4 regions of the Bacillus sp. UNC322MFChir4.1 genome follow, and region 2 is predicted to be linked to each of the others. Evidence: riboswitches for the same ligand, from Rfam matches in the RefSeq annotation. Region 2 holds a riboswitch; each other region holds the start of a gene.
What was found. Region 2 has a riboswitch for thiamine pyrophosphate ahead of thiC (phosphomethylpyrimidine synthase ThiC). Riboswitches for the same ligand answer to the same signal wherever they lie in the genome.
Positions count from the first base shown of each region.

Region 1 (7,963 bases), on a different contig from region 2:
TTTAACATCTCTTTTTGTAACTGCATTTCTTCAGGGATCATACCAGCATTTTTTAAAATTTTGTAACTCATGCGAAGTTCTTCTGGGATCATCGATAAATCTTCTAACTCAAGAGGTTTCCCTTTCCCTGGCAGGTCTTCAAATTCACCATTTTTCAGCGCTTGCCGAATACGTTCCTCCGCAAGAATCGAAAAAATATCCATAACACCACCCCCTCCCCTTATTTACAGTTTATCCCGCATTAACGGGCAGTAAGACCCCCACCTCAAGATTGGAAGAGAAGCAAAGAAGATAGGTGGGGGTATAACTGCCCGTAAAAGCCCGATTGGTTCAACTAACAAGAAACACTTTCCTCACTATTAAGTGCGGTTGCACCAGTCCTGCACAGTCCAAACCTGCGTCACCCATTCTTCATAAAAATCTGGTTCATGAGAAACGAGTAGCACTGTGCCTTCATATTCCATAAGAGCTTGCTTCAGTGCTTCTTTTGCCCGAACATCTAAATGATTCGTCGGTTCATCTAAAACAAGTACATTACTTTCTGTTAACATTAACTCACATAAACGTACTTTCGTTTGTTCTCCGCCGCTTAAAGAACAAAGCGGCTGTAAAATGTGCTCTTCTGTTAAGCCGCATCTTGCTAATGATTGCCGAATTTGTTTTTGCGTCATATCCGGCCGCAGTGACCATACTTCCTCAAGCGGTGTTTGCTCCGTAGCAAATTCCTCTTGTGCAAAATACGCCGGGTTTACTCGCTCTCCTATTTGCACCGTGCCACTTAACGGCTGCAAATACCCAAGCATTGTTTTTAACATTGTTGTTTTCCCAATCCCGTTATAGCCGACGATTGCAATTTTTTCACCGCGCTTTATTTGTAAATCAATGGGGCTGAATAAAGGCTCTTTATAACCAATCTGCATATCTTTAGTCTCTAAAATTCGGCTAACTGGATCCAAGTGCACCTGAAACATAAAGCGCGGTTGCAGTGCAGAAGTTGGTTTTCCGATTTGATTTATTTTTGCTAATACTTTCTCACGACTCTTTGCTTGTTTCGCTTTACGAATTTTATTCTTTTGAATAAAGTTCTTTAGTCTTTCCATCTCTTTTTGTTGCCTATCATACGCGACTTGTAATTGCTGTTTATGTTGCTCATAGTTTGTTATGAATGATTGATAATTGCCGATATAGCGTTTCAGTCCTTTATGTTCTAAATGATAAATGACATTCGTAATTTCATTTAAAAACCTTTCATCATGCGAAACGACAATATAAGCGTGTTCATAATGTTTCAAATAACCCATAAGCCATTCAATATGCACGTTATCAAGATAGTTTGTTGGTTCATCGAGTAATAAAACGTGCGGCTCTTCTAATAATAATTTTCCTAATAACAGTTTTGTGCGTTGGCCGCCGCTTAGTTGTGCCACATCGCGATCCATACCAAGTTCTAAAATTCCTAATCCCGTAGCAATCATTTCGATTTTTTCCTCAACATGATAAAAATCAGAATGCTCAAGTACACTTTGTAATTCTCCGTATTTCACTAACAATTGTTCCAGGTTATCACATGTTGCCATTTTCTCTGCGATTTGCAGCATCTTATTCTCGATATCATACAAGTGAGCAAAGGCACTTTGTAAATACTGCATAATCGTTGTGCCAGCCTGCAAATCTATATGTTGCTGTAAAAAACCGATCTTCATCTGAGGAAACCATTCAATCGCTCCCTTATCAGGAAGTAACTCTCCTGATAATATACGCAGTAACGTTGATTTTCCCGCTCCGTTGCTCCCTACAAGACCAACATGCTCACCTCGAAGTAATCGAAAACCAATATTTTGAAAGATTATTTTATCCCCATACATATGGGTAAGATTTTCAACTGATAACATACTCATTTTACTCTCTCCTTTTCGCTTTACATCTAAAGCCAAACGAGAGAACAGTACAAAAAAACAATATTCAATTCGCTAAACGTAAAAATGGATAAGGTAAACACACCTTATCCATTACAAATTATTATCGTAAAAAAGGAATAAGGTTCTTTATCTACTGTCTTTCGGTTGGCTTTTACTCAAAAAATGGGCAGACTACTCCCTTATCAAGCCAAAACCATTTGAAGAACAGTTGATAAAGTCATCTTATCCTTTCACCTCTTTAGAAATTATTATTTGTATATAGAATAAACAAAAATCATACATTTATTCTATCATATGCTAAATTCTGCAAATTTGTTAAAATTCCTGCTTAGAATCTAACAAAAAACCACTTAACAGTTAATAGTATCAAAAACCGTTAAGGGGTAATGCTTTATTTCCTCATATAAGGAGCTAGTATTTTCAATATCTCTGTTTTATCTTCTTTTAATTCTTCTGACGTTAACATGTCCATCGTTCTAGGGCGCGGCAAGTTCACTTTCACTTCGCCGACAATTGTTGAAGGTTGCTGTGACAGAATGAAGACGCGATCTGATAACAAAATCGCTTCGTCTAGGTCATGCGTAACCATTATGATCGTTTGTTTCCCTTTTTGCCATGACTCTAATAACCAGCTATGCACTTCCATTTTTGTAAATGCATCTAGTTTTCCAAAGGGTTCATCAAGAAGCATAATCGGTTTATCACATAAATACGTCCGTAAGAAGCTAACACGTTGCCGCATTCCACCTGATAACGCGTCTGGATAATGATCTGCATATTCATCAAGTCCAAATTGCCGTAATGCTTCCATACCAATTTCTAATCGCTTTCTTTTCGATTGTCCTTCAATTTCTAACGGTAATACAATATTATGAAGGGCTGAACGCCATGGAAGCAAGAGATCTTGCTGCGGCATATAGCTCACAATGTTTCGATTCATAACGGATTGGTTTTCGTAAATCACATCTCCATCATTTGCTTGTTCAATGCCAGCTATAATGTTTAATAACGTACTTTTTCCGCAACCACTTGGTCCAACAAAAGAAACGAATTCACCCTCTTGAACCACAACGTTCATATGCTCTAGCACTGTTTTCTCATCAAATGTTTTCGTAACGTCTTTTACTTGTAGTCCGCTCATTTTTCATTCGGAAGGAATTCGTTCGTAAAGGCCGCTTTCACATCAATTTTCTTTTTAATGACTTTATTGTCATATAAGAAATTCATATAATTCGTCCATACTTCTTCCTTCTGTACTCCCCACGCTTTCGCATCATCTTGATATTTCGTACTTAACCATTTTTGGCTTTCTTGTACAAGCTCTTTATTAATGTCCGGTACATTTTTAATTAAAATATCCGCTGCTTCTTTCGGTTCTTTAATTGCAAAGTTATAGCCATCTGTTGTTGCGTTCATAAACTTCTTCACAAAGTCTTTATCTTGTTTTACATGTTTTTCACTAGTAATAATAACAGGACTATAATAATCTAATGCTGGATTTAAATCTTTTAACATAATCGTGTTCAGCTCAATGCCTTTTCTCTTCGCTTCAATACCATCCCAGCCATAATAGATCCACTCAAAATCAGCATCACGGCCAATCGATTTAAAGAAATCTGTTTGTCCAAGCACAACTTTTTGCACTTTATTATAGTCTGCTTGATGCTTATCCATAACTGTTTTTAATGTCGCTTCTTCAGCCGGTGCTCCCCAACCGCCATATCGTTTTCCTTCAAATGCTTTTGGAGATGTGATGTTATCCTTTTTTAAAGATGCAAATGCAGATGTATTATGTTGAATAACCGCACCAATTGATACAACTGGAATATCTTCAACCCTTGCTGTTGTTACGTTCTCTTGATAACTTACACCAAAATCAGCTTTACCTGATGCTACCATTTGTTCAGCAGACGTATTTTCACCTGGCTGAATAATTTCTACATCTAACCCTTGTTTTTTATAATACTCTTTCGTCTTTGCTACATATAAACCAGTATGATTTGTATTTGGAAACCAATCCAATACTACTGTTACTTTTTTCTCTTTACTTTCTTCTTTCTTGCCTGCTGAGCAGCCTGCAAATGTAAATAATAACGAAGCTGCTAATAACACTTTTAACCCTTTTTTCATTTTCTCCCATCCTTTCTGTAAACCCACGGTGCTGTTAGTCTTGCCATAAATTCAACAATAAAATACAACAGTAGCGTCACGCAGACAATAACAGCAGCAATTCCAAACACACGAGCTGTTAAAAAGGATTTTGTTGCCCTTGTCAGCATAACACCTAGACCTTCACTTGCACCAAGCCATTCCCCAATAATGGCTCCCATTACGCTATATGTAACAGCAATTTTTAATCCCGAAAAAAAGTATGGCAATACTGCTGGAAATTTTACTTTTTGATAGACTTGCCACTTACTTGCCCTCATGGTTTGCAGCAGCTTTAGCATGGATTGATCTACCGTTTGAAAACCTTCTAAAATACTAAGTGTAACGGGAAAGAAGCATACGAGAATAACAACCATTACTTTTGGCAGCATTCCGTAGCCAAACCAAATAATAAATAAAGGTGCAAGTACAACAATCGGAACTGTTTGTGAAATTACTAATAGCGGATTGATTAACACACGGAATAACGGAATCACATCCATAATAATTGCAATGCTCGTTCCAAGTATAATGGCAAAAAATAACCCGATAAGTACTTCTTGCAAAGTCTGCACTGTATTGGGAAGTAGTAAATCTTTCATGTCGATAAGTTCATGTACAATTGCAGACGGCTTCGGCAAAATCCACGGTTCAATATGGAATATCGAAACTGCTCCTTCCCATATTGCGATGAGAAGGAACAGCCAAATTGTCGTAATTGCTATATTAGATTTCTTCTGTTTTTTCATATTCTTCACGATACTTCCATACTTTTTCATCAATCGTTACGCCTGTGCTTGGGCGATAATGGATTTTAATAGAAGTAACCACTTCTTCTGCCCCATCATCGATGCAAGCTTGCTGCGCACGTTTAATAATATCAAGAAGCTCGTTTAAATCCCCTTCCATTGTCGTTTCCATCGCGCCAACTTCATAGCGCACACCTGACTGCTGAACAACTTCAATCGCTTTATCTACAACCGCATATACATCTTTATGCTTCGCTTGTGGTACAACTGAAAATGAAACTGTAACTTGCTGTGACATACTAAATTCCTCCCCATATTAAATAAATTTCATACAAAAAGAAAAAGCTTTCCTGCCGCAAAGCAGGAAAGCTTTATATACAAGTTATCATAGAATAACAATTGCTACGATTCTTGATACAACTCCCTACGCTGGCATTATCCAGATCAGGTTAAGGGTCGATGTATTGTTACATCCTCTCAGCCACATAGGCTCCCCTGTTTCAATTCGTTTTCATTGTAGCATGGATTATTTTTATGAACAAACAAATTTATTTTTCCTAAGTGGCCCGTGAAATAATTTCTTGTTCATCAAGTAAGAACTTCAAGCTTGATAAAGAGATTGTTTGGAAATTCTCTTTCGACATACGTTTTCGATAATGCGTAGGTGTTTCTCCAGTCACTTTTTTAAATATGCGGCTAAAGACTACTAAACTGCGAAAACCCACCTGATAAGAAATGTTTTCTACCGATTCATTTGTCATTGAAAGTAAATACGCTGCGTGATTAATGCGCACCCTTAAAAGCCAGTCCTTCATGCTCATCCCGAAATGACTGTGAAAGACCCGCGAAAGATGGCTTCGATTGACCGCAAGATGATTTGCCACATCACTTACTGTAATTTCCTCTACATAGTGTTCTCCAATATATGTCATCGCTTCAATCGCGAGTCGTGAAAATTTTTGTTTTACAGATGGTGAGAATTCGCCGCCATCTGTAAGTAATAATCTTAAAAAACGATAGGTCAGCTCATTCAACTTTAATTCATCTTCTAATGTACCCTGGGAGTAATTCATACACTCCAAGATAATATCCGAATATTGTTGAATGTTAGTTGCGGTAACAGAGTAGTTATCTTCTTTAAAACTCGAATAATGAATAATTTCCTCTGCGACCTTCCCGCCAAATGACAGCCACGCGTATAACCATGGTTCTTCTCCATCCGAGCGATAAAAGGTCGACTCCCCTGGAGGAATGAGAAAAATATTTCCTTTCTGCAATGAATATTTTTCATCTTTTATATAGTACGTTCCTTTTCCATCCAACACGACATGAATAATGTAGCTGTTACGTACAGCTGGTCCAAAAGTATGAAAAGGCAGTGTTTTTGAAAAACCACAAAAATCAAAATAAAGTTCGCCTGAGAAGTGATGCTGTTCTTTTTTAATAAAGATTGCTTGTTCCATGAGCTTCTCCCCCTCTTCGTGATTACTATAACCTAAGCTGCCTTTTGAAGGAAGAAATGCAACAAAAGGTTAAATCAAGGTCACAAAACGATATAAAACGGAAAGCGTTTTCTTGTTAAACTATACATGAAAAAGAAAACCACCGAAAGGACATGAATGGAGTTCGTTAGTTTTTTACACTTAACTTTGCAAGCGCTTTCTTAATTGTTGTTAAAATTTTTTTTCAAAAAGAGGGGAATAAAAATGAATGGACAATTAAAACAACGTGTTTCCTATGCCTTAGGTGCATTTGGTCATGACATATTTTATGTAACTTTGAGCACCTATTTTATGGTCTTTGTTACGAGTGCGATGTTCACTGGAGCTGATAAAGCAACGACTGCAAAAATGATTGGAATTATTACGAGTTTAGTCGTAGTAATCCGATTGGTAGAAATTATTTTTGATCCGATTATTGGAGGAATAATTGACAACACAAAAACGAGATTCGGGAAATTTAAGCCTTGGTTAGTCATTGGTGGTTTAGTTAGTTCTATCCTTCTTGTATGTATATTTACTAATTTCTTCGGTCTTGCAATTCATAATACTACACTGTTCATCATTTTATTTGCAATTGTTTATATCTTGCTCGATAGTTTTTATTCATTTAAGGACATTGCTTTTTGGTCGATGATTCCAGCGTTAAGCACTGAAACTAAGGAACGAGAAAAATTGGCAACATTTGCGCGACTTGGATCATCACTTGGGGCAAACGGGACTACACTAGCAGTTGTACCAATCGTTACGTTCTTTACTTTCTTGATGACTGGTGAACATTCTCAGGGGGCTTCTGGTTGGTTTTGGTTTGGCGTGATTGCTGCTGTTATTTCTGGTGGAACAGCAATTATTACAGCACTTGGTACAAAAGAAAATGATAGCGTAATTCGTCAACAACAAGAAAAGGCAGGCATTAAAGATATTTTCAAAGCCATCGCTAAAAACGATCAGTTGATGTGGTTAGCACTTTCATATATTGCATATGCGATTGCCAATGTTGCAACTACTGCTGTGTTATTCTACTTCTTCAAATATATTCTAGGAAATTCAGGTGAGTTCTGGATTGTGGGATTAATTGCAGCTGTATTAGGCTTAATTGCCGTTCCACTTTTCCCAACGCTCACGAAATTAATTTCAAGACGTTTTGTCTATATTGGCGGGATTGTAATGATGCTTTTGGCATACGTATGTTTTGGCTTAGCTGGTACAAGTCTACCAATGGTTATTGTGGGATTGGTGCTCTTCTACTTCCCTCAGCAGCTCATTTTTCTTTCAGCTTTGATGACTATTACCGACTCAGTTGAATATGGACAATGGAAAAATGGTACCCGAAACGAAGCTGTGACTTTATCAATTCGTCCATTACTCGATAAAATTGCCGGAGCTTTATCAAACGGAATCGTTGGGTTTGTAGCTGTTGCTTCTGGGATGACTGGCAATGCCACAGCAGCAGACATTACTGCAGACGGTATTTCAACGTTTCATCTGTATGCGTTCTACCTCCCAGCAGCACTCATGATTTTCTCTGCTATCATTTTCGCATGGAAGATCACATTAACTGAGAAAAAACATGCTCAAATCGTCAAAGAACTAGAAGCAAAGCTAAATCATGGCGAGGAAGCAACTGAAGGTGCTGCACTTGCTCATT
Region 1 is NZ_KN050813.1:9,183-17,145, forward strand. Features, by position in the region: gene BR72_RS23140 (DnaJ family domain-containing protein) at 1-203, opposite strand, end outside; gene BR72_RS23145 (ABC-F family ATP-binding cassette domain-containing protein) at 360-1,898, opposite strand; gene BR72_RS23150 (ABC transporter ATP-binding protein) at 2,311-3,060, opposite strand; gene BR72_RS23155 (ABC transporter substrate-binding protein) at 3,057-4,049, opposite strand; gene BR72_RS23160 (ABC transporter permease) at 4,046-4,846, opposite strand; gene BR72_RS23165 (MTH1187 family thiamine-binding protein) at 4,794-5,114, opposite strand; TPP riboswitch at 5,221-5,323, opposite strand; gene BR72_RS23170 (AraC family transcriptional regulator) at 5,374-6,279, opposite strand; gene BR72_RS23175 (glycoside-pentoside-hexuronide (GPH):cation symporter) at 6,523-7,963, shown strand, end outside.
Region 1: it holds a riboswitch for thiamine pyrophosphate, as region 2 does, so the genes downstream of both, BR72_RS23165 (MTH1187 family thiamine-binding protein) here and thiC (phosphomethylpyrimidine synthase ThiC) in region 2, are expected to answer to the same signal.

Region 2 (7,963 bases):
CTTAAGCCATCTAATTCCAATACCCCATCCCCCTTTTCATAACATATAACAACAAGACCAAATATTGGTTATTCTACATATTCATTATATAGCATTTTAACCAATTTTATATTTTTTCTGAATATTATTACTGTATAATGTGATTTTAAAATCTTTCTCCAAGTCGCCATTCCATATAAAGCATTCTCAATAGAACAACAAATCCCCCGCTCTTACTCAGCAGGGGGATGATTATATATTAGATTAAGTACACATGATCATAGATTAAAAGCTGTTTAGAAAAGGGCACTAACCGCTCCCACACACAGCCATACCCTCCGGCCCACCCAAAAAAAGAAAGGTTTTTCATTTCAGCTTTTCAAGTTTCTACTTATTTATACAACTGACTCCCCGCTTCTTTAAACTCTTCGGCTTTTTCTTTCATACCTCGCTCAATCGCCTCAGTTGTTTCTAAATCATTCCCTTTCGCATACTCACGAATATCATGCGAAATTCTCATACTGCAAAACTTAGGACCGCACATAGAGCAGAAATGCGCTGTCTTTGCTCCCTCTGCTGGCAATGTTTCATCGTGATATTCCATTGCACGTTCAGGGTCTAATGATAAATTGAATTGATCACGCCAGCGGAATTCAAAACGCGCTTTCGAAAGAGCATCATCGCGCTCATGTGCTGTTTTATGACCTTTTGCAAGATCGGCAGCGTGTGCAGCAATTTTATACGTAATCACACCTTCACGAACGTCATCTTTGTTTGGCAAGCCGAGGTGTTCTTTCGGCGTTACATAGCAAAGCATTGCTGTACCAAACCAACCGATCATCGCTGCACCGATTGCAGAAGTAATATGATCATAACCAGGTGCAATGTCTGTCGTTAATGGCCCAAGCGTATAGAACGGGGCACCATGACAAATCTCAAGCTCTTTATCCATATTCTCTTTAATTAAATGCATCGGTACATGCCCTGGCCCTTCAATCATCACTTGGACGTCATGCTTCCAAGCAATCTTCGTAAGCTCTCCTAATGTTTCGAGCTCAGAAAATTGAGCTTCATCGTTTGCATCCGCAATCGAACCAGGGCGTAATCCATCTCCAAGAGAGAAGGAAACATCGTACTTCTTCATAATTTCACAAATTTCTTCAAAGTGTGTATATAAGAAGTTTTCTTGATGATGGTATAAACACCATTGCGCCATAATCGAACCACCGCGTGATACAATTCCTGTTACACGCTTGGCTGTAAGCGGAATGTAACGAAGTAGCACGCCAGCATGAATCGTAAAATAATCTACCCCTTGCTCGGCTTGTTCAATGAGCGTATCACGGTATACTTCCCACGTTAAATCTTCGGCAATTCCGTTTACCTTTTCAAGTGCTTGATAAATCGGTACTGTTCCAACTGGTACAGGTGCATTACGAATAATCCATTCACGCGTCGTATGAATATTTTTCCCAGTAGATAGGTCCATAATCGTATCAGCACCCCAGCGCGTTGCCCACGTCATCTTCTCAACTTCTTCAGCAATAGAGGATGAAACAGCTGAGTTCCCAATATTCGCGTTTACTTTCACATGGAAGTTACGACCAATAATCATCGGTTCTGCTTCCGGGTGATTAATATTTGCTGGTAAAATAGCACGCCCTTCAGCAATTTCCTTCCGTACAAATTCCGGCTCCACACCTTCGCGAATGGCTACATATTCCATCTCTATTGTGATGATACCTTTACGTGCATAATGCATTTGCGTAATATTTTCCCCGTCTTTTGCCCGAAGTGGCTTCCGTCCCATTTGCGGGAATACAGGCGTATGTGTAGACGCTGCTCTCGCCCCATCATCTTCCGGTTTCACTTCACGACCTTCATACTCTTCTACATCTCCTCGTTCCACAATCCACGAGCGGCGCGGCGCCTGAATCCCCTTTTCTAAATCCACTGTGTAATTCGGATCTGTATAAGGACCGCTCGTATCATACACACGAATAGCCGAGTTTGGTACACCGTTTGTATCGCTTTGCGCAATCTCACGCATTGGTACTTTTATGTCTTCACGCGTACCTTCTACATATACCTTCTTGCTTCCTGGTAAACTTGACTTTAACTCAATTTGCTCAGCTGAAACAGATTGTTTCATCATTTTTTCCTCCCCTGTGTCTTCACTTTTCTTGTGATCCAGTTTCGCCTCCTAAACCCTTCCGTCTAAGAACCTTCCGCACGAGAAAACAAAAAACGCTTTCGGTGCGAAAGAACCTTAGCCGACGGGTCTAAACAGTCGGCTCCACTTTTCTTGTGACAAGGAAGAGAACTAGCGGCTAGCAATGCCAAATAAAAAAGCCAGGCCCATCATAAAGAATAGGACCTGGCTACATAAAGACATTGTTATGTAAAGCCGACAACTTCCCTCCGCTGGTACGAACCAGATCAGGTCCAAAGGGTTAAGAAGCTTCAACACGCTTCTCTCTCAGCCCAGCTCTACGGGCACCCCCAGTTTATCACTGATTAAATTTTTACTACGCACCTATCATACATCATTGTCTAAAAAATGCAAAGATATTTACAATTTTTCTTTTCACTCAAAAAATAGTTATTTCACTTAGTACAAGCCGAATCCGCACTTCATACATATGTAGTATAAGCCGGTGTAGGACTATGTTCTGCAAGGACACTTCACTATAAGAACAGGAGTGAAAGAGTTGATAAACCTCCAATCTCTCATAACCATACTCGCGTTTCTCGGAACTATGCTCATCATCTTTTGGCGACCAAAAGGAATGAATGAAGCAATTCCAGCAACAGTTGGAGCAATGATTGTCATTTTAAGCGGCACTGTTTCTGTTGCTGACTTGGGTGATATTAGCTCAAAAATTATTGGCGCTGCTATAACGATTATGGCTACCATTGTCATGGCGATCGTACTAGAGAGTTTTGGCTTTTTTCATTGGTGCGCTGTTCAACTTGCCAAAAAGGCAAAAAGCTCCGGTATTCGCCTCTTTTGGTATACAAATCTTCTTTGCTTTCTCATGACATTATTCTTTAATAACGACGGTAGCATATTAATTACAACTCCCATTTTACTGCTTTTGTTACACCATTTACGACTTAAACATGATCAAAAAATACCTTACTTATTAAGCGGCGCACTCATCGCCACTGCCTCAAGTGCACCGATTGGTGTAAGCAATATTGTAAATTTAATCGCCTTGAAAATTATCCATATGGATTTATACATGCATACAGCAATGATGTTTGTCCCTGCCACATTAGGCCTTATCTTTATGGCATTCCTGTTATTCCTCATCTTTCAAAAACAATTACCGAAAACCCTCCCGGTCTTACCGATACATTTAGATGAAAATTTCGTCAAAAAATCCTTTCATCCATTGCAGCCAAGACCCCAAACAGATGCAAATCGTAAGCGAACACGATTTATGTTTGGAATGCTCTTATTTATTTTATGCGTTCGCATCAGCTTGTTTATTGCATCGTACTTTCAATTTTCTATCGCCATCACAGCGGTCATTGGCTCTATTATTTTACTTGGGTGGAGATGGCATAAACTGCGCATTCCACCAGTTGACATGATTAAGAAAACACCTTGGTATGTGTTAATTTTCGCATTTTCTATGTACGTAATTGTATACGGACTTCATAACATCGGTTTAACTAACTTTCTCGTTACAAAACTTCAGCCACTCATCACCAGTAGCTTATTTCATGCTAGCTTTATTATGGGCGGCTTACTCTCAATCCTCTCTAACATCTTTAATAACCATCCTGCCTTAATGATCGGTACAATCGCTCTTACCGAAATGGGGCTAGATCCGATTACATTGAAAACAATTTATCTTGCAAACATCATCGGTAGTGACATGGGCTCACTACTACTCCCAATCGGTACATTAGCAACCTTAATGTGGATGTATATTACAAGAAAAGGAAAAGTAAATATCAGCTGGGGAACGTATATGAAAACTACATTTCTCGTCATTCCGCCAACTGTCATTTTCACGCTATTTTGCTTATATTATTGGGTGAAATTAATCTTTGCAGCTTAAAGATGAAGAGAAGGAACGTATGTAATTACAAGAAAGGAGATTATTATGCTTCATTTACAAAAATATATGAATCAACCCGTGCAAGTATTATTATCAGGAGACCTTCCATTTGAAGGAATTATGATTGATAAAGGTTCCGATATTATCGTCTTGTATGATGGAGAAAAATACATGTATATCTCTAGTCTACACATTCAACATTTAACTCCATTCACAGAATGCCCAGACTTTGAAAATCTCACAATTCCAGAATCTTTGCTACCACAAGATATATTATCAACCGAATCGACAATTTCACTTCGAAAAACACTACAAGTGGCAAAAGGACAATTTATTGAACTCGCACTATCATACGAACATTTTTTACATGGATATGTCACTCATATTATGAATGACTATTTTGTCTTCCTCTCACCTGTCTATCAAACGTTATACGTCCCATTTCACCACGTCAAATATCTTGTTCCTTATAAAGACGCCGAAACACCTTACGGCTTAGAAAAAGAAAGACTGTCACCAACATCATCCAAACTCACACTTGCCCGAACGTTTTCTGAACAAATGAAAAAACTAAAACAACATATTGTATTACTTGATCTCGGCATACAAACTTACAAAATTGGAAAATTAACGGAAGTAACTGACAGTCAAATTGAACTCATTACAGCACGTAATCAACATTTTCATTTCAACTTACACCATATTAAAACTGTTCATTTTCCTTATCAAAATCAAAAATAATGAAAAAGGGGAATCTCCTTATAAGAGAATCCCTTTTGTTTGTGCTTATGGAATCATCCAAGTTAAATAATAAGCTTGAATATATGTAATAATGCCGATAATTGTTACAAAGAATAAACTATGTTTCACTGTGAAGCGGAATAAATCCGATTCTTTCCCAGTAAGTCCAACTGCCGCACATGCAATTGCAATCGATTGCGGAGAAATCATTTTACCCGTTACCCCACCCGTTGTATTGGCAGCAACAAGCAATACTTCCTTCACACCTACTTGCTGCGCTGTAATCGCTTGTAGATTTGAGAACAATGCGTTTGCAGATGTATCTGATCCTGTTAAGAATACCCCAATCCAGCCAAGGAATGGTGAGAAGAATGGGAATAAGCTTCCTGTTCCCGCTAACGCTAATGCTAACGTTGAGGAAAGTCCAGAGTAATTTGCGATAAATGCAAAACCAAGTACTAATCCAATTGATAGAATTGGCATTTTTAATTCTTGCAACGTTTCCTTAAATGTAGCTACTGCTTGTTTTGGACTCATTTTTAAAACAAACATTGTAATGATACACGCAATCAAAATTGCTGTTCCTGTTGCCGATAAAATATCAAGCTTCAATACCGCTTCATACGGCGTCGGTTTATTAACGATCGGCTCCGCCTTCATGACTAAATTATGCAGACCCGGAACTTTAAACTTAAACACTAAACTTTCAAGCGCACCGCCTGGAACAAATAAATCCTTAAAGAATTTTTGACTCCAAATAACAACCATTACCGTTAAGATAATAAACGGTGACCATGCTTTTAAAACTTTTCCCATCGTTAACTGCATTGTAGAATCAGCCTCTACCGTTGCCGCTGCTTCAGCCTGTCCTTTTTCAGAACGGTAAATTTCTTTTGGCTGCCATACTTTTAGGAATAGCGCTAAACTGACTAAACTTACTAATGCTGATGTAATGTCTGGAAGCTCAGGTCCAAGATATGTTGCTGTAATAAACTGCGTAACCCCGAACGAGCCGCCTGCTACAAATAATGCAGGCCACGTTTGTTTCACACCTTTTAATCCATCCATTAAAAATACGATGAAAAACGGAACAAATAATGATAGAAGCGGCAATTGATGCCCAGCCATTTGTCCTACTTTATGAGGATCAATACCTGTTACTTGACCCGCTACTAAAATCGGAATCCCCATAGCTCCGAACGCTACCGGTGCTGTATTGGCGATTAAACAAAGTCCAGCTGCGTATAATGGATTTAAACCAAGTCCCGCAAGAAGCGCTGCTGTAATTGCTACCGGTGCTCCAAATCCAGCTGCCCCCTCTAAAAACGCGCCAAACGAAAAACCAATTAAAATAACAAGTAAACGATGATCACTTGTAATAGAAAGAACAGATGCACGAATAATATCAAACTGTCCTGTTTTCACCGAAATTTTGTATAAAAACACTGACATAACGATAATCCACGCAATCGGCCACAATCCATATGCAAATCCATAACCGGTTGCTGCCATCGCCATCGTAAATGGCATTTTATAAACGAAAAGTGCAATTATAACTGTTAATACAACTGTAATAAATCCCGCAACATAGCCTTTCATACGAAAAACTGCTAAAGCCAAAAAGAAAAATATAATCGGAATCATTGCAACTGCTGCCGAGATCCAAATGTTACCTAGCGGATCATAAGTTTGTGCCCATGTGCTCATAGTCCCTCTCCCTTTCCAATATCCCCTGTTTCCTAATAACCATATAAGTAGACCACCAGGTCATCATACCTTTACACCTAAAAATAAAACGTTTTAGGAAAACGTTTTCAGTAATGTGATATTTATACTTTATCATATTTTCCTTTATTTACAATCTAATTTTTCAAATTTTGTTCACAATTTGTTTGTTCACTATTTCACAAAAGTGATATGATTATATGTTATACCCATTATTTCTAAAAAAAGAACATTTCAATATACAATGAAATGTCCTTTTATTTCCCTTAACTATTTTGTCTAAATTTCAGTTTACGAGGGTCTACATTATTTTCTATCTGTAATTTTGAGTCAAATCCTTTTGCAATCTTTTTCCAATCCACCATTTTGAAGTTCTGATTTACTATTTTCCCGCGTTCTATATTTTCTCCATCCTGCGCTAGAAAAATGCCGTTTGGATATTTTTTTCCTAATCCAAAACTCATTACATCAATACCGTCTGTATCACTCGTTCCATCAGTATTTTTACCATCAACAATAGCAAAATTACCAATATACTCATTGTTACCTTTACGGTCATACACTGCATAAGTATTATTCCCCTGACTAGAAGCAATTAAATATCCTGTCCCATTTTTCCCATAATATATCGTCAAACCTTCAATATCCGCTGTTAAATGGTTTCCATCAGCACTATCTACCTTTGTAATCGGTTGTTTTCCTCCGTCTGGTTCCGCATTGAATTTCCAAATCGCAACATCTTCTTCACCGATATACATTGTTCCATACTCATCATCTGCTACAATTCCTTCTGATTGAGAACTTAACTTTAATTCACGTACTTTCTTTCCTTCTATTTTCCCTTTTCCATTGTCAAATAACTCATATTGCTCAAAAGTTCCGTCCTTCCCTACAACTAATGCATAAAAAACACCTGTTTTTTGACTATGATAGAGACTAAACCCATATACTTCTTTCATATTTGATTTAATGGGAGATCCCGTAATATTTTCTAATTCTCCTGTTTTAGAGTTTATCGCAAAAATATCGATTGTATTTGTAGAACGATTTGAAGCTGCTGCAATATCAATTTTTTTACCTCCAATGGGAAATCCATATCGTACATCAACATTATTTAGTTTCCCAAAATTATATGAATACAGCAGTTTTCCTTTTAAATCGTAGACAGATATCCCCTCTTCCTTATTCGTTCCAATAATCTTACTCTTTTCAGAATCATGAGGATGAACCCAAATTGCTGGATCATCCGCTGCATCACCCGCATTGGCAACTGCAGCTGTTTCTTCTTTTGCTTCCACTTTTACAAACTTTGAATGCCTTTGTTTCTCTTGAACACTCAGACTTGGAAATTCCCCAACCAAATCCGCCGCAGAATTTACTGTCGAAAATAATACACTCGTCATTAAAGCAGCTGTTGATATTTCCTTTAACATTTGTATTTCCCC
Region 2 is NZ_JQKQ01000011.1:97,110-105,072, forward strand. Features, by position in the region: gene BR72_RS04670 (DUF7010 family protein) at 1-20, opposite strand, end outside; gene thiC (phosphomethylpyrimidine synthase ThiC) at 371-2,131, opposite strand; TPP riboswitch at 2,379-2,493, opposite strand; gene BR72_RS04680 (arsenic transporter) at 2,694-4,052, shown strand; gene BR72_RS04685 (hypothetical protein) at 4,098-4,793, shown strand; gene BR72_RS04690 (lactate permease LctP family transporter) at 4,839-6,500, opposite strand; gene BR72_RS04695 (phytase) at 6,785-7,921, opposite strand.

Region 3 (7,963 bases), on a different contig from region 2:
TAATCACGGTCAACAATCGTCACTTTGCCAACTCCAGCGCGAACGAGCATCTCTGCATTTGCACTACCAAGTGCTCCTGCTCCAATAATCAGTACATGTTTTTCTCTTATTTTTTGCTGTCCTTCTTCTCCAATTGGAGAGAACAACACTTGACGAGAATATCGATTATTCAAGAACGCTCATTCCTTCTAACGGGCTGCTTGCAATCGCACAGCGCTTCCGGGCAATACGTCCTGCTTCAAAGCCTAATCTTCCTGCCTGGATACTAAGCTTCATTGCTTCTGCCATTTTCACAGGATCTTTTGCTCCCGAAACAGCTGTATTTAATAACACACCATCTGCACCTAATTCCAGCGCAAATGCTGCGTCAGCTGGACTACCAATGCCCGCATCAACAATAACGGGAACAGTTGCTTGCTCTATAATAAAACTTAAATGTAATGGGTTTACAATCCCAAGACCAGAGCCGATTGGCGATGCACCAGGCATAATTGCATGGACACCTAACTCTTGTAATTTACGTGCTAACACAACATCATCAGACGTATACGGCAGGACGATAAACCCTTCTTTTAATAGCATTTCTGACGCTTTTAACGTTTCAACTGGGTCTGGCAATAACGTTTTATCATCACCAATTACTTCTACTTTAATCATGTCGCATAACCCTGACGCTTTCGCTAATTTCGCGATGCGCACTGCTTCTTCTGCTGTTTTTGCTCCCGCTGTATTTGGAAGAAGTGTATACTTTGTTACATCAATTTTTTCTAGTAAATTGGGCTGCTCTGCATCAAAAATATCCATCCGACGCACCGCAAACGTTAAAATTTCTGCTTCTGATACTTCAATCGCTTTCTTTTGCACATCAAAGTCGGAAAATTTCCCTGTTCCTAATAACAATCTAGACTGAAAAGTAAATGGCCCAATCTTTAACATAATCAACCGCCTCCTACGAATGTTACAATTTCAATTTGATCTCCCTCAAAAACAGATGTATCTTGATGATCCTCTTTTTGTAAAATATCTTGATTGCGTTCTACAACAACAATTTTCGTTTCTAATCCTAAATGAACAAGCAAATCAGCTACGCTTTTAACCTCACTTGGTACATCTACTTGTCTTCCGTTAATTTTTAAGTTCAAGCTTTCATCTCCTTACGAAAAATATACATCGCGGTTATGCAAAGCAAAACACGACCGCTGTTTGCTTTCTCCCTTTGTTTTAATAGGCCCTAACCGCTTCTTGCTCTCGCCCTCCAAAAGAAAGAAAGAGGTTTTAGATTGATTTATATAGATTGTGAAAGCAGCGAATCTAGTAAACGATTCTCTTGCTTTCCTTCTATCAAATCAGCCATATATTCTCCTGAAACGGGACTTAATAAAATTCCATTTCGATAATGGCCCGTACAGGCGTATAAACCAGTAATCTCTTCATGCCTGCCGATATACGGCATATTATGATTCGATTGCGGACGTAACCCTGCCCAGGCTCCGTCCCATTCTGCTGTCTTTAATGCTGGCAAAATCCGATATGCACGCTCTAATATAGAAGTAATACTTTCAGGGCGCACCGCTTTGTTATATGTATGAGGTTTCATTGTTGCCCCGATGACATAACGTCCGCCGCGCTTCGGTGCGATATAAAATCGCTCTTGAAAAATAGGAGCTTGTAGAAGCGGCTTACGACTGCGCGCCGCAACGACTTCACCTTTTACAGGATATGTCCCCCACTCATGATGAAAATATTGTAATAGTTTTGTGCTCCACGAACCTCCAGCAATTACTACGTTTTCACAGGCGATCGCACCTTCTGATGTCAGTAATCCTGTGACACGCTGATTCTTCATTTGAATATCAAACACTTCCGTTTCTTCATATATGTCCGCACCAGATATCGCAGCGGAGTGAGCGAATGCCTTCGTCAGCTCCGGGGCAATGACATGACCATCTTTTGGGTGGTAAACTGCGCCAATAATCGAAGTAGATAAATAGGGTTCTTTTTTTCGTAGTTCTTCTCCTGAGATAAAATGGGACTCTTCTCCTGTTTGCTGCTGCCATTTCATAATATGAAGAAGCCGGACACTCTCTTCTTCATTTTGAGCAATGCGATAAATCCCCTTTTCTTCATATCCGATATCAATTCCGGTTTTATCACGTAATAGACTTGCAAGTTTCGGAAACATTGCGCGGCTTTTCCTGCCTAATTCAAATAGCGGATCGTATTCATCCCACTCCGCCTGGACACCTAATAATCCTGCTGCTGCTTTAGAGGCTTCAGAAGCAATTTTTTGTTTTTCAATGATGGCAACTTTATAACCTCTTTCAGCAAGGAAATGTGCAACCGAACTTCCAATTACACCGCCGCCAACGATGGCAACATCATATATTTTTTTCATGATTTCTCGCCCACTTTCGTATCGTTTCCTTATATAATTTGGCCTGCTCATTTGGTTTTGCGGCACTTAAAATTCCAGACATAATTGCAATACCATTAGCCCCGGTGCCAAGTACTTCTGCTGTATGATTAGGAGTAATCCCTCCAATAGCGTTGATTGGGATTGTTAAGCGTTTTGCTATTTCAGTAATCCCAGCTAATCCTCTTGGCGGAACTCCTTTTTTAGAGTTCGTTTGAAACAAATGTCCATATAGAAGAGAATCTGCGCCACTTTGAAAAGCAAATACAGCTTCTTCAAATGAATGAACGGAGTAACCAACATGTAAATAAGAAAACTTTTCTTTAACAGACTTTACATCCACGCTGCGATATCCAAGTTGTACACGTCTAATATTGAATAAAATTGCAATATCAATCCGATCATTGATGACAAGTTTAGAAGAAGGAAACCCATTATATAAGAGCTTTTCCACACCTTCATATAACTCTTTCGTACTTTTCTCTCGCTCACGAATGTGCAAATAATCTATTTCACTTTCAATATCAGTTGCTATATTCGCTAACTCTTCAAATGACATACGACCATTTGATATAACGTGAAGCTCAGCTTTCATATCCATTCGCCTACTTTAAAATGTTTTCAAACAACTCATTTGCCGGAACCATTTCTTTTGTCATTCCTTTTTCTTTTAACCACTTGTTTTGTTTTTCCCACGAACTTGCTGTATCTGATAAAAATGGTTCATCTTTCGTTTCCATTTTGTCTAATAAAATTTTCATACTTTCTTTTTCAACTTCTGGAATCAACGGGAAATTCTCTTTTTCTTGATGATTTAATAAAATGTTTAATGCTTCATCTGGATTTTTTTTCATAAATTCATAACCTTTTTTCGCCCCGCGTAAAAAGGCTTGTAATGTTTCTTTATCTTTTTTCAATGCTTTGTCGCCTGTTACAAATACAAGTTCATGATAGTTCGGTACACCGTAATCCGCTGGGTTAAAATATGCTGGCTCGTAACCTTCATGACGCATGACTGGAACTTCATGGTTAATGTATGCCCCTGTAACAGCATCTACTTTTTTCGTAGTAAGAGCCGGTACTAAATCAAAACCAACATCGACTACTTTTACGTTATTTGGGTTTCCCCCGTCTCCTTTAATCATCGTTTTTACATATTCTTCACTTAGCGGTGTCCCTGAATATCCAATTGTTTTTCCTTCCAAATCTTTAGGAGAAGAAATACCTGCTGATTTTAGCGAGACAACGTGGTTTAAAGGAGAACGAACAACGGCACCGATAGATTTCACTGGAATGTGTTCATTCGCTCTCGCAATTACAACATCAGGCTGATAATACAATCCAACCGTTACTTTTCCTGCTGCTGCTAACGTTAATGGATCAGTTGGATTAGAAGGGAATTTAATATGTACCTTCACACCTTCTTCTTTAAAATAGCCCTTTTCAATTGCTGCATAAATAAAGCTATGCACTGCATTTGGGTACCAATCGAGCATAACAGTTACTTCTTTTTCACCTTTTTTCTTTTCTGATGCTGAATTACTAGAACACCCAGCAATCATCGCAATTAATAATGTAAACACAAAGATGCGTTTTACTAGTTTCATGAATGCTTCCTCCAACTAATCAATTTCTTCTCAAATATCGAAACGAGTAATACAAAGAAAATAGCGAGTAATGACAATAAAACAATTGGCGCAAACACACCCGCACCATCCATTTGTGTCATCATTCGTTTACTAAAATAGCCTAGCCCCGCTTGTGCCCCGAGCCACTCACCAATTGCTGCCCCAATCACGCTAAATGGCACAGCTACCTTTAAAGCTGAAAAAAAATAGGGAAGCGCAGACGGCAATTTCAATTTGAAAAATATATCTTTTTTTGTTGCACCATATGTAATTAAAAGCTCTTCCCAATCCTTTTTCGTACTGCAAAGGCCATCATACGTATTCACTGCAATAGGAAAGAACGTAATCAGTACTGTGACAACAACCTTGCTCCAAATCGAATAACCAAACCATAAAACAAATAATGGTGCTAAAGCTGTAACGGGAATCGTTTGTGAAGCAACTAAGAGCGGATAAAATGCCTTCTCAGCAAATGAGCTCATACTCATCAACATCGCTAACCCAACGCCTAATACGATAGAAATGACAATGCCGATCACTGTAACAGAAAGCGTTGCTGGTAAATGCACCGTAAGCAATATATCCCGCAAATCCCATATTTTTCGAACAATGGCACTTGGAGACGGCAAAATGTACATTTCATCAAGAATCCGTGCCCCTATTTCCCATCCAATCAGCAAAATAGCAGTTACAATAATAGCCGGAACATAATCTATAATTCGCTTCATACAAGCACCTGTCTTTGCAACATGCCAATAAGTTCATCTTTTAACGCCAGCATTTCCAGGCGATGCAAATCCTTTCGAGAGCGCTCTTGTCCAAGGGGTACAACTCGCTCAGTTAATGATGTAATTGGCTGCTCTGTTACGACAAAAATACGATTAGAAAGATACAGCGCTTCATCAACATCGTGTGTAATAAACAAAATCGTTTTTTGCCAATGTTTCCATTGTTCAAACAACCATTCTTGCAGAGATGCCTTCGTTAATGCATCAAGTGCACTAAACGGTTCATCTAATAGTAAGAGGTCGCCTCCCGTTAACAACGTCCGAATAAACGATACGCGTTGCCGCATTCCGCCTGATAAATCTTTTGGATACTTCTTTTCATATCCTTGCAGTCCAAACTGCGCCAGCAGCTCTAGTGCTTTCATTTGCGCTTCTTTTTTCTTCATTCCTTGGCATTCAAGAGGCAAAGCTGCATTTTCAATAATGGTTCGCCACGGGAGTAACATATCTTTTTGCGGCATATAGCCAACAGGAGTTGTTCCCATTACATCAATCGTGCCAGCATTTTCTTTCTCAAGTCCCGTAATAAGCCGAAACAATGTACTTTTCCCGCAGCCACTTGGCCCAATAATACTAATGAATTCCCCTTCTTGTACTGCAGCATTAAGACCCTCTATAATCGGTTTCTCATCATAATGGAAAGAAACGTTATGAAATTGTAGTATGTTCTTGCTCTTCAAACCCCCACATCTCCTTACGATATGCCATATCCCAAAATAAATATTCAAAACGGCTGGAATATAAGAAGATCTCTTCTAAACGATTTCGTTCTTCTTCTGTTTTCCCAATTACAATTTCATTACATAAATCAATTAACCATACACAAAGATTCCCGTATTCCTCAGAGCTATATCCTTGAATCCACTCACCAAAAAATTCATGATCGCGTGCTCCTGGAATCGCATTTAAACGCTTTCCAATCTCCCAATAACTCCACATACATGGAAGCAATGCTGCAATTAGCTCAGCCAGTGTACCGTTTTGAGAAACAGACATCATATAGTTTGTATATGCTAGATTCATAGCTGATGGCCTTGCGGATTCCATCTCTTCAACAGAAATTCCTAAGCGTTTTGCATATTGTTTATGAATCGTCATTTCCCCATTTAAAATTCCATCAATTTGTTCAGCAAATTTCGCCATCACTTTTGGATTTGTTGTTTTGACAACACCAATTGCATATAGCTTTGCGTAATCTAACAAATACAAATAATCTTGAACAATATAATATTGAAATCTATCTTTCTCTAACGTTCCATCTCCCATCCCTGTTACAAATGGATGATTGTGACTCTTCTCCCAAATAGGTTGCACCTTTTCAAATAGTCTTTCACAAAATGTCATCTCCGCTTCCCCTTCCTGTATGTATGTTTCCAAATAAAAAAGCCACTTCCATATAAGAAGTGGCCACAGCAAACAAAAGAAAAACTCATTTGTTGTTTCCACTTCCCTACGCTAGCATCACCTAGATCAGGTTATAAGGGTTAAGGTTTTTACCTCTCTCAGCTTTTAAGCACCCCTAGTGGTGTTCTATAAAATTGTTAAGAAAAAATCCCCGTTTCTATGCATAAAGAAACGGGGACGTTATTTATATCGTCCAAATTGCTTCCCTACGCTAGCATCATCTAGATCAGGTTCAAGGGTCAAAGACTATCGGTCTACTCTCAGCTAGCAACACTAGCTCCCCTAGCAGTATATTCATTTAACATAGTCAGTATACCATCACCATATCTCATCGGCAACTCTTTTCATTTTGAATTAAACAAAAGAAAATATGTAACTACTCAGTCCCTCTATGAAAAAAAGACAGAAAAGCATTTCTTCATGGCCTGGGAGGGATTGGCTATGTATAGGAGTAGTTAGGGCCTTTTTTATTTTCACTAGAATAATACCTCTTACCAAACTTCTAAATGAAATGTATGGATGAGTAGTTACGAAAATATTTCAAAAACATACTGTAAGTTCAGAAAAAAATGAATTTCTTCTATCTATTTCCAGAACGGCTATAAATCTGCTATCCTTTTATTATATATCCATTTAAATCTTTCGACATGTAAGTCGCCACTATGCAGAATATAGCATAGCTTGTGCGGTAGGAGCTCATCCAGATGCTCTCCTTAAGTCGATTTTTTAACTTGTATATAGAGAAAAAATATTTACTTGTCTTGAATCAACAAATATATTACAAACTCAACAGCTTTATATTATGATTTCATTCATAATAGCTTATTACATAAGGAGGTCTATGAATATATGAATTTAAAAGTCGCAGCAATAACAGCAACTACTGTAACAGTTGCCGCTATGCTTCCCTCTATAGCAGAATCTAATGTACATACCGCAGCAGCAGAGCAAACAGCAAAAACCAAAATTGGTTATGTAAAAACAGAAACATTACAAATGTACAATAGTCCTAATGGGGCAGATTCTGTTATTGACAGCATTACACGTGACACTCCCGTTACAATTCTTGAAACAACGAATGAATGGTATAAAATTTACGCTCACAATAAAACTGGCTATGTCAAAAAAGAAGCAATTTCTTTAACAAAACCACACGATGGTGGGAATCAGTATATCGTAAATACAGATGTATTAAACGTTCGCACTGAACCAAATACACAATCTAAAATTATTACTGTATTACCAAATGGGAAATTTGTTACTGTTCAAGAGGAACGAGAAGGATGGTATAAAATTGTACATAATGGAACAATCGGCTATGTAAAGAAAGAGTTTTTATCTAACGCTGATCAACCATTAGTAAAAGGAATTACTGTACAAGGTGGAAATTCTTATTCTGTTGCCACTCCTACATTAAAAGTACGTAGCGGAGCAGGAACAAATACAGCTATTATCGGTTCTTTAACACATGGAACACAAGTACAAGTCGTTGAGAATTTGGGAACATGGTATAAAATTCGCTATGGATCAGGATATGGCTATGTCGCACAGCATTATATAGTACAACAGCAGCAACAACAACCCAAACAGCAAGCTACACCATCTATTCCAGCTGTATTTAAATATCCTACTCAAGGAAAAATAAGTTCAGGATTTGAAGAACGCTGGGGAGCAATGCACTATGGTATAGATTTTGCAGCAACAGGAGATGTTTCAATCCAATCTTCAGC
Region 3 is NZ_JQKQ01000024.1:89,472-97,434, forward strand. Features, by position in the region: gene BR72_RS11165 (thiazole biosynthesis adenylyltransferase ThiF) at 1-173, opposite strand, end outside; gene BR72_RS11170 (thiazole synthase) at 166-936, opposite strand; gene thiS (sulfur carrier protein ThiS) at 939-1,142, opposite strand; gene thiO (glycine oxidase ThiO) at 1,286-2,395, opposite strand; gene tenI (thiazole tautomerase TenI) at 2,379-3,008, opposite strand; gene BR72_RS11190 (ABC transporter substrate-binding protein) at 3,019-4,020, opposite strand; gene BR72_RS11195 (ABC transporter permease) at 4,017-4,769, opposite strand; gene BR72_RS11200 (ABC transporter ATP-binding protein) at 4,766-5,509, opposite strand; gene tenA (thiaminase II) at 5,478-6,173, opposite strand; TPP riboswitch at 6,260-6,360, opposite strand; TPP riboswitch at 6,420-6,527, opposite strand; gene BR72_RS11210 (SH3 domain-containing protein) at 7,083-7,963, shown strand, end outside.
Region 3: it holds a riboswitch for thiamine pyrophosphate, as region 2 does, so the genes downstream of both, tenA (thiaminase II) here and thiC (phosphomethylpyrimidine synthase ThiC) in region 2, are expected to answer to the same signal.

Region 4 (7,963 bases), on a different contig from region 2:
TTAAAATATCAGTAAATATCTGATTTTATGTAGGATAAAATAGTATAGTCTGTCAGAATTTATCCTACAAGCAATATTCATGGCTATATAAATCTGTTTTGTAACTACTCAGTCACTCTATGAAAAAAAGGCAGAAAAGCACTTTTTTAATGGCCTGGGAGGAATGGGCTCTGTATAGGAGCGGTCAGGGGAGATATAAATAGAAAGTATTTATATATTTTTTGTCACAACTCTGACATGAAAAGGAGTGATGGATACATTCTTTCATAGATTTCGCATATTGTCCTGAAGTAATATATGAATATAAACTGCAAAAATCCTAAATTAAGTAGGATTCAATTAGGGGATTTTCACATCATACATAAAGTGAAACTTCTATTAGTGGGTGATAGTGATATTCATCTTTCACTGATGGACAACGCAGCTCTCTCAATCGTGATTTGGGGAGCTAGTAATAAGGAGATAAAGTGAAACTTTAATCAGTGGGGGTTTTCTTCATTCCCCACTGATTATCAGCCCTCACCAATCGGGCTTTTACGGGCAGTTTATCTCCCGCCTAACTTCTTAGGAAAAGCGGAAGCGGCTCGCTCAGAATCGCAGGACGCCCACGCCCCTGACAGAGAGGCGCTTTTTGCCTCGTCCGAGGGGGCGAAACGGCTGGAAATTCTAGCCGCTAGAGCTGGACGATGCTTTTGCTGAATTTTGAGGCGGGAGTATTACTGCCCACGAATAGCGGGATAAATTCCTCGCCTGTAAGAACGGAGGAAAGTATGACAAATTGGTTGAGGATTTTTTTAATATTGCTTACTACTTTACCTGCAATAGGATGTCAGCATGAGCGTTCGAACCCTCAAATTGTTTTCTCCGAATTTGACACCATGCCTGTTGGTTACCAAGACGACAATCCCGCTCCTGTACGAATCGCAATTTCAAGTGTGTTATCAAAGACTGATACCATTATGCACTATAGGAAAATAGCTAACTATATTGGAGAGAAGCTCCATAGACCTGCAATTCTAATTCAGCGCAAGAGTTATAATGAGATTAGTATGTTGATGATGAATGGAGGTGCTGACATAGCTATACTTTCAACAGGAGCATATATCACTTACAGACATGTTGAGGGACTTGAAGCAATTGCTATGCAAGAGCGAATGGGAGTTCCATATTATTATGGTTATGTCGTCGTACACCGTAAAAATGAAATATCCAGTATACATGATTTGAGAGGGAAAAACGTTGCTTTTAGCGATCCAACTAGTTATTCCGGATATATTTTTGTGAGGAAAAAATTAGCTGAATTAAGTGAAACACCAGAGCATTTCTTCGGGCGTTATGTTTTTACATATAATCATGAAGACTCCTTAAGTGCTGTAATAAATGGAGTTGTTGATGCCGCAGCTGTTGATAGCTTAGTCTTTGAGCGTACGAAACTTAAAAATCCAGAACTAATTAAGGATTTAAAAATTATTGCAAAAACGGAACCGATTGGTACCGGTCCTGTCGTCATCAATAGTAATTTACCTGATGAGGAGAAGCGAATTATTAAAGAAAGTTTCATTACTATGCACGAACAAGAAATAATAAAACCAGCGTTTCAAGGGTTGTTCATTGATCGTTTTGTTCCATTTGAATCAAGGTTATATGAGGGTCATCTATGAAGTGGCTGAATAAATTACAAATAAACCAAAAAATATTTGGAGCTATATTCATTTCGCTACTCTTTCTCGCCCTAGTATTAGGATGTATCATTTGGGAATCACTCACAAAAATCATGACAGAAGACCTAAAGAAACGTGGTGAAAATATTGCTGAAAATATTGCAGCATTGTCCTCGGATTACATTTTGACTGACGACTATTATTCAATCCATCTTCTCATTACACGTGCACAGGAAACGAACAAAGATGTTCGTTATATACTGGTCGTTAACAATAATAATGTTCTTGTCGGTAATACATTCTCTAAGCACCTGCCGAAAGGAATATTAAACGCACATAAGCCTGATGGTGTTAATACTAAAAATTACGCGATCCTAACTTCTGATGAAGGAAATATTCATGACATACTTGTTCCGATTGAAGAGGGAGATGTAGGGTTCGTTAGAGTTGGAATGGCAGAAAAACAGGCGAAAAGCTATATTTTTACTAAAATAATAGAGTTGGTTGTTGCTACATTTTTGGTCTGCATGGGAGCAGCAGGGATCGCTTATTATGTGACCCGTATCATTACCCGGCCAATTAATAGTTTAGTTGATACAGCAGCAGGCATATCAGCTGGTAATTTATCCTTAAGAGCTAAAGCAGTAGGTGATGATGAAGTTGGAAAACTTGCACAGGCTTTTAATGAAATGGCTGACAATCTGATTAGTTCTAGGACTGCAGTAGAGAAATTATTGAAGGAACTTCAAGAAAAGGATGCCCTTCGAGATACGTTGATTTTGAAACTACTATCCGCTCATGAGGAGGAGAGAAAAAGAATTTCTCGTGAACTTCATGATGAAACAAGCCAAGCCCTAACTTTTTTAATGGTTACAATGCGTATTTTGGCTAATGAAGCTAAAGATGACGAGCAACTGGAGCTACTTCATGCAAGTCGAGAGACAGCAGCCGGTATTTTACGAGAAATTAGAGATTTAGCAGTAGAATTAAGGCCACCGATCCTTGATGATATGGGATTAATTCCTGCATTAAGGAAATACGTAAGAAAGTTTGAAGAAAAATGCGCTCTTACGGTAACTCTACACGTTCCTGATGATGACGCCTTCGTCATAGATAGTCATATTGCTGTAGCACTATACCGAATTGTTCAAGAAAGTCTTACCAATGTAGTGAAACATACAGTAGCGACTGAGATTACGATTAATATGGAGATAAGAGATTGTTCGATCTTGTTGAACATCCATGATAACGGTCACGGTATAAATGAGGATGATTTTGAAAAAGCTCGCCAGCAAAATCGAATCGGAATATATGGAATGAAGGAAAGAGCAGAATTATTAGGAGGTTCATTTTTGATTAGAACTCACAATAACGGTGGAACGGAAGTTAGTGTGTCTATCCCATTAAAACAGAGAGAAGGGGATCAAGATGGAAAAGACAATCAGCATAATGTTAGTTGATGACCACGCTTTGATGAGAGCTGGTTTAAAACTATTATTACAAAAAAGGCCATCATTAAAGGTTGTAGGTGAAGCTGCTGATGGATTTGAAGCACTAAGGCTTTACGACAATTTAAGGCCCGATATTTTGATATTAGATATATCTTTGCCACGCATAGATGGAATTCAAGTTTTAACAGAAATTAAATTACGCTATGAACAAGCGAAAGTCATCGTGCTTACCATGCATGAAGATGAGGATTATATAACATCAATCATGAACGCGGGAGCTTCAGGTTACGTCCCTAAAGCGGCTGTCGATGAAGAATTATACAATGCGATTGATTCTGTTATGGATGGGTACATATACCTCCGTCCAAAGGAAATTTCAACTATGTTAAAAAAAATGCAAAACGAAACGGATTCTCGAAATCCATATGTAATTTTAAGTCCACGTGAACGAGAGGTATTGAAATTTCTTGTTCAAGGTTTTTCAATGTCTGAAATCGCTGGGGAATTAACGATCAGTATAAAAACGGTTGATACCCATAAGACGAGAATGTTGAACAAACTTAATCTTTCTAAGAAAAGTGAACTTGTTCAATATGCCATAAAGTATAATTTAATACATATAATATGACGGGATAATGCTTGTTATAAAAGATTTTTTTCTTTCGCTGATTTGAAACAACACAAAAATCCCACTTTAGAAAAATGGGATTTTTGTTTCGTTATATTATAGTTATTTCCGAAATACTTAGAGACTCTAAAGATTGCTGATTAAGCAATCTTTTTTTTGCTTGTATTTATACTCGCGCTCATAAATAAGCGCGGTGCTGTTGTAAATAAAACGACAAGTAGAACCGCACACATTGCGAAAGAACCAATCATTGTGATGCCGTTAAAGATAAAGGAATATAAAACAGCTGATTGTCCTTTTGGTGCATATTGTCCAAAGAAAATAAAGCCAGCAATGAAGTGCCAAAAATAACGAGCTAGGCTACCAATAAACGCAGCGATAATGACATACATGATTGCTTTTGCTTTTTGTTTATTAGCAATTGCTTGTTGAATTGGTGCATGAAATAATCCAGAAAAGCCAATAAAGGCAAAGGCGATGAAGTATTCAATAAACGCTTGTACCGGCGTAAAAATAGATGCATCTCCTGCGACAATTTGTAATAATCCCCAAACGAGACCACTTAAGAAACTCGCTTTAAATCCCCAGCGGTAAGCAACAATAAAAATTGGAATCATCGCAAACGAGATAGAACCGCCTGTTGGAAGTTTAATAGATAATGGCAAAATGTCGATGACTAACGCAAATGCTGCAAGAATCGCCGCCTCTATCATCGCTTGTAAATTTGTATTACGCATGTAAAAATCCCCCTACATCCAAGTTACAAAAGAAGAATCTTTATCATAGGGGGATGAAAATACACAAATTGAAAATCACTACTTATGTATATATGTTTGCACAATTCCTACGTTAGCATTAACTAACAGGTTCTAAGGGTCGGAACAAAGTGTTCCCTCTCAGCGACGTGGCTCCCCCTGTGACAACGAGATTCTTAGATTGTTACTACCATTGTAATAACAATGGATAAGAATGGCAAATTTAATTTATATATAAGTTGAAATAAAAACCCCTTTCTTTTTAGGGAGGGGCGACTGGCCATGCATAACAACGATTTTTATGTTAAATAAGATGGAATTGTACAAAAAATAGTAATAAATTCACGGTATATTGTATAGTGTTTTTTCAGAGAGTCATGTTATAATTGGTATTGATAATAATTATCGTTATCTTTTGAGGGGGATAATTTATGAACTTAGTTGATATGAGTATAGATGAAAAAGTACGTGTAAAAGATTTACAATCTCTTGATAAATTGTTAAAACGCCGTTTGGCTTCATTTGGATTTTCTGAGGGCTGCGAGCTTTGTTTAAAACAAAAGGCAATGCTTAATGGTCCATGTACATTAGAATGCCGTGGACAATTAATCTCTATTCGTCATTGTGATGCGAAAATGATAAAGGTGGAATTAGCGTGAACAAGGTTGCTTTGCTAGGAAATCCGAATACGGGAAAAACATCATTGTTTAATGCGCTTACTGGTTCTTATGAATACGTTGGGAACTGGAGCGGAGTAACCGTAGAAAAAAAGATTGGTAAGTTAAAAGATAAGCAAGGAATGTTAATAGATTTACCAGGTATATACGATTTAAATCCTGTATCCCGTGATGAGGGAGTTGTTACACAATTTTTATTAACAGAAGAATTTCATCATATGTTAAATATTGTGGACTCTTCTCAATTTGAACGTAATATGCATTTAACATTACAATTGTTAGAATTCGGAAAACCGCTTTCTATCGGTTTAAATATGATTGATGTGGCAAAACAACGCGGGATTACGATTGATGTTAAGAAGCTATCTGAAACGCTAGGTGTAACAGTTATTCCTGTTATCGCAAGAAGTGGAAAAGGATGCGAGGAGTTATTAGCTGCTCTTCATAAAGGCGATAAGGCGGGGCAGAAACCGTTTGTTCTTTCATATGGTAAAGCGGTCGAGACAGGAATCCAGCGCGTTATGGAGAAATTGCAGCGCGAAAATGATGAGCATGCAAGATGGCTTGCGCTTCAATTTTTAGGAAATAACGAAGTGGTAGAGAAAGAAATTGCCAAGTCGCATGTATATAACGAACTTGTAGCAATTCGCTCTGCAGTAGAAGAAGAATTAGATGTTACGCTAGAACAGCATATATACGGAGTACGTGCAGCGTATATTGAAAAGTTGAAAACAAGTGTGATTCGTAATGAAAAAGAAGGAAGTATTCCTTTTTCGGAAAGAATTGATAAATTAATTACGCATAAAATTTTGGGACTACCAATCTTTTTAGGAATCATGTTTTTAATTTTTCAAGTTACGTTTTCGTGGATTGGAACGCCTTTATCGGATCAATTTGATGCGTTTGTTGGCGGGCCATTTACAGATTGGGTAACAGCAGGACTTACGAATATTGGTGCGTCTGAGTTTATTCAAGCGCTCGTTACAGATGGAATTATTGCAGGAGTTGGTGCGGTATTAGTATTCGTGCCGCAAATTTTCGTATTGTTCTTCTTCATTTCATTACTAGAAGATTCCGGATATATGGCGCGTATTGCCGTTGTAATGGATCGTGTGATGGAGTTTTTTGGACTAAACGGAAAAGCGTTTATTCCTATGATTATCGGTTTTGGTTGTAATGTACCAGGCATTATGGCTGCGAGGACGATTGAACAGGAGAAAGAGAGGCTGCTTACGATTTTAGTGACACCGTTTATGTCATGCTCAGCCCGTTTACCTGTATATGCACTATTTGCAGGGGTCTTTTTCCCGAATAGTCAAGCAGCTGTTGTATTTTCTTTATATCTCATTGGTATTATTCTGGCATTACTTGTTACAAAAATTATGTCTATTACGGTTTTAAAAGAAGAGAAGTCTATTTTTGTCATTGAACTTCCGCCTTACCGTGTGCCGCAACTAAAAACGTTATGGCGCAGTACGTGGGAAAAAGGAAAAGGATTTGTACGTAAAGCAGGTACATTTATCTTTGGTGGTTCTGTTGTAATTTGGTTATTAAATTATGCTGGGCCATCTGGACTCGATGTAGGGATGGGAGATAGTTTCTTAGCGATGATCGGTGGATTATTTGCTCCAATTCTTGCGCCGCTTGGTTTTGGAACATGGCAAGCAGCTGCATCTCTGTTAACAGGATTTTTAGCAAAAGAAGTTGTTGTTTCTACAATGGCAATTATTTATTCTGTGAAAGAAGATGTATTAGGAAACGTAATCGGTACGCATTTCACAACATTATCAGCATATTCGTTTATGTTCTTTATTTTACTGTATGTACCATGTTTAGCGACAGTTGCGGTTATTCGCCGTGAAACAGGATCTCTAAAGTGGACGATTTTCTCTGTTGTGTATCCACTTGTGGTTGCATACGTATTAACACTAGTAATATACCAAGTTGGATCCATGCTCGGATTCTAAAAGGAGATGTATCATAATGATAGTCAATATTGTAATTGGAGCTGTCATTTTTGGATATGCAGGATATACGCTAATGAACTTCGTAAAGCGAAGCAAAAAAGGGAAATGTGCAGCATGTTCTCTGAATAAATCATGTCAGTCAAAGGTTTGTAGTCCGAATATGGAACAAGTTGTGAATAAGTAGAAAAAAGCTTTGCGGATCTCGCAAAGCTTTTTTAATATATTTTTTATAAGTTATGATGGGAATGTCATATTATCGCTTGTATATTTGCAAAACAAGATGTGAGTGCACTTTATTTTTGATATAATGTATACATAGGTTTAAAGAATGAATATTCTTACTGTAAAGGAAGATTTTTAGGTTTTCCGAGTACTGAATTTGAAATATGAAGCAATTTATTAGGAGGAATTAGAATGTCTGTATTTAAGCGATTAAGAGATTTAACGATGTCAAATGTATATTCATTAATTGAAAAAGCGGAAGATCCAGTTAAAATGACGGATCAGTATTTACGTGATATGCAAGAGGATGTACAAGAAGCTGAGAAAAGTGTAGCAGCACAAATTGCACTTGAGAAAAAATTTAAATTGTTGTTTGAAGAGCAAGAAGCACTTGTAAAGAAACGTGAAGAACAAGCGCATATGGCTGTTCAAGCAAATAACATTGATCTTGCACGTCGTGCTTTAGAAGAAAAGCAAACTGCAGAACAAAAAATGAACGAATATAAAGCGAGCTATGAGCAAAATAAAGCTGCTGCAGATAATCTTCGCATGAAATTAGAAGAGATGCGTAAGCAATTAACAGAATTAAAAAATAAACGTGA
Region 4 is NZ_KN050810.1:280,590-288,552, reverse strand. Features, by position in the region: gene BR72_RS20550 (substrate-binding domain-containing protein) at 771-1,661, shown strand; gene BR72_RS20545 (sensor histidine kinase) at 1,658-3,121, shown strand; gene BR72_RS20540 (response regulator) at 3,090-3,740, shown strand; gene thiT (energy-coupled thiamine transporter ThiT) at 3,881-4,477, opposite strand; TPP riboswitch at 4,564-4,665, opposite strand; gene BR72_RS20530 (FeoA family protein) at 4,927-5,154, shown strand; gene feoB (ferrous iron transport protein B) at 5,151-7,139, shown strand; gene BR72_RS20520 (FeoB-associated Cys-rich membrane protein) at 7,156-7,323, shown strand; gene BR72_RS20515 (PspA/IM30 family protein) at 7,554-7,963, shown strand, end outside.
Region 4: it holds a riboswitch for thiamine pyrophosphate, as region 2 does, so the genes downstream of both, thiT (energy-coupled thiamine transporter ThiT) here and thiC (phosphomethylpyrimidine synthase ThiC) in region 2, are expected to answer to the same signal.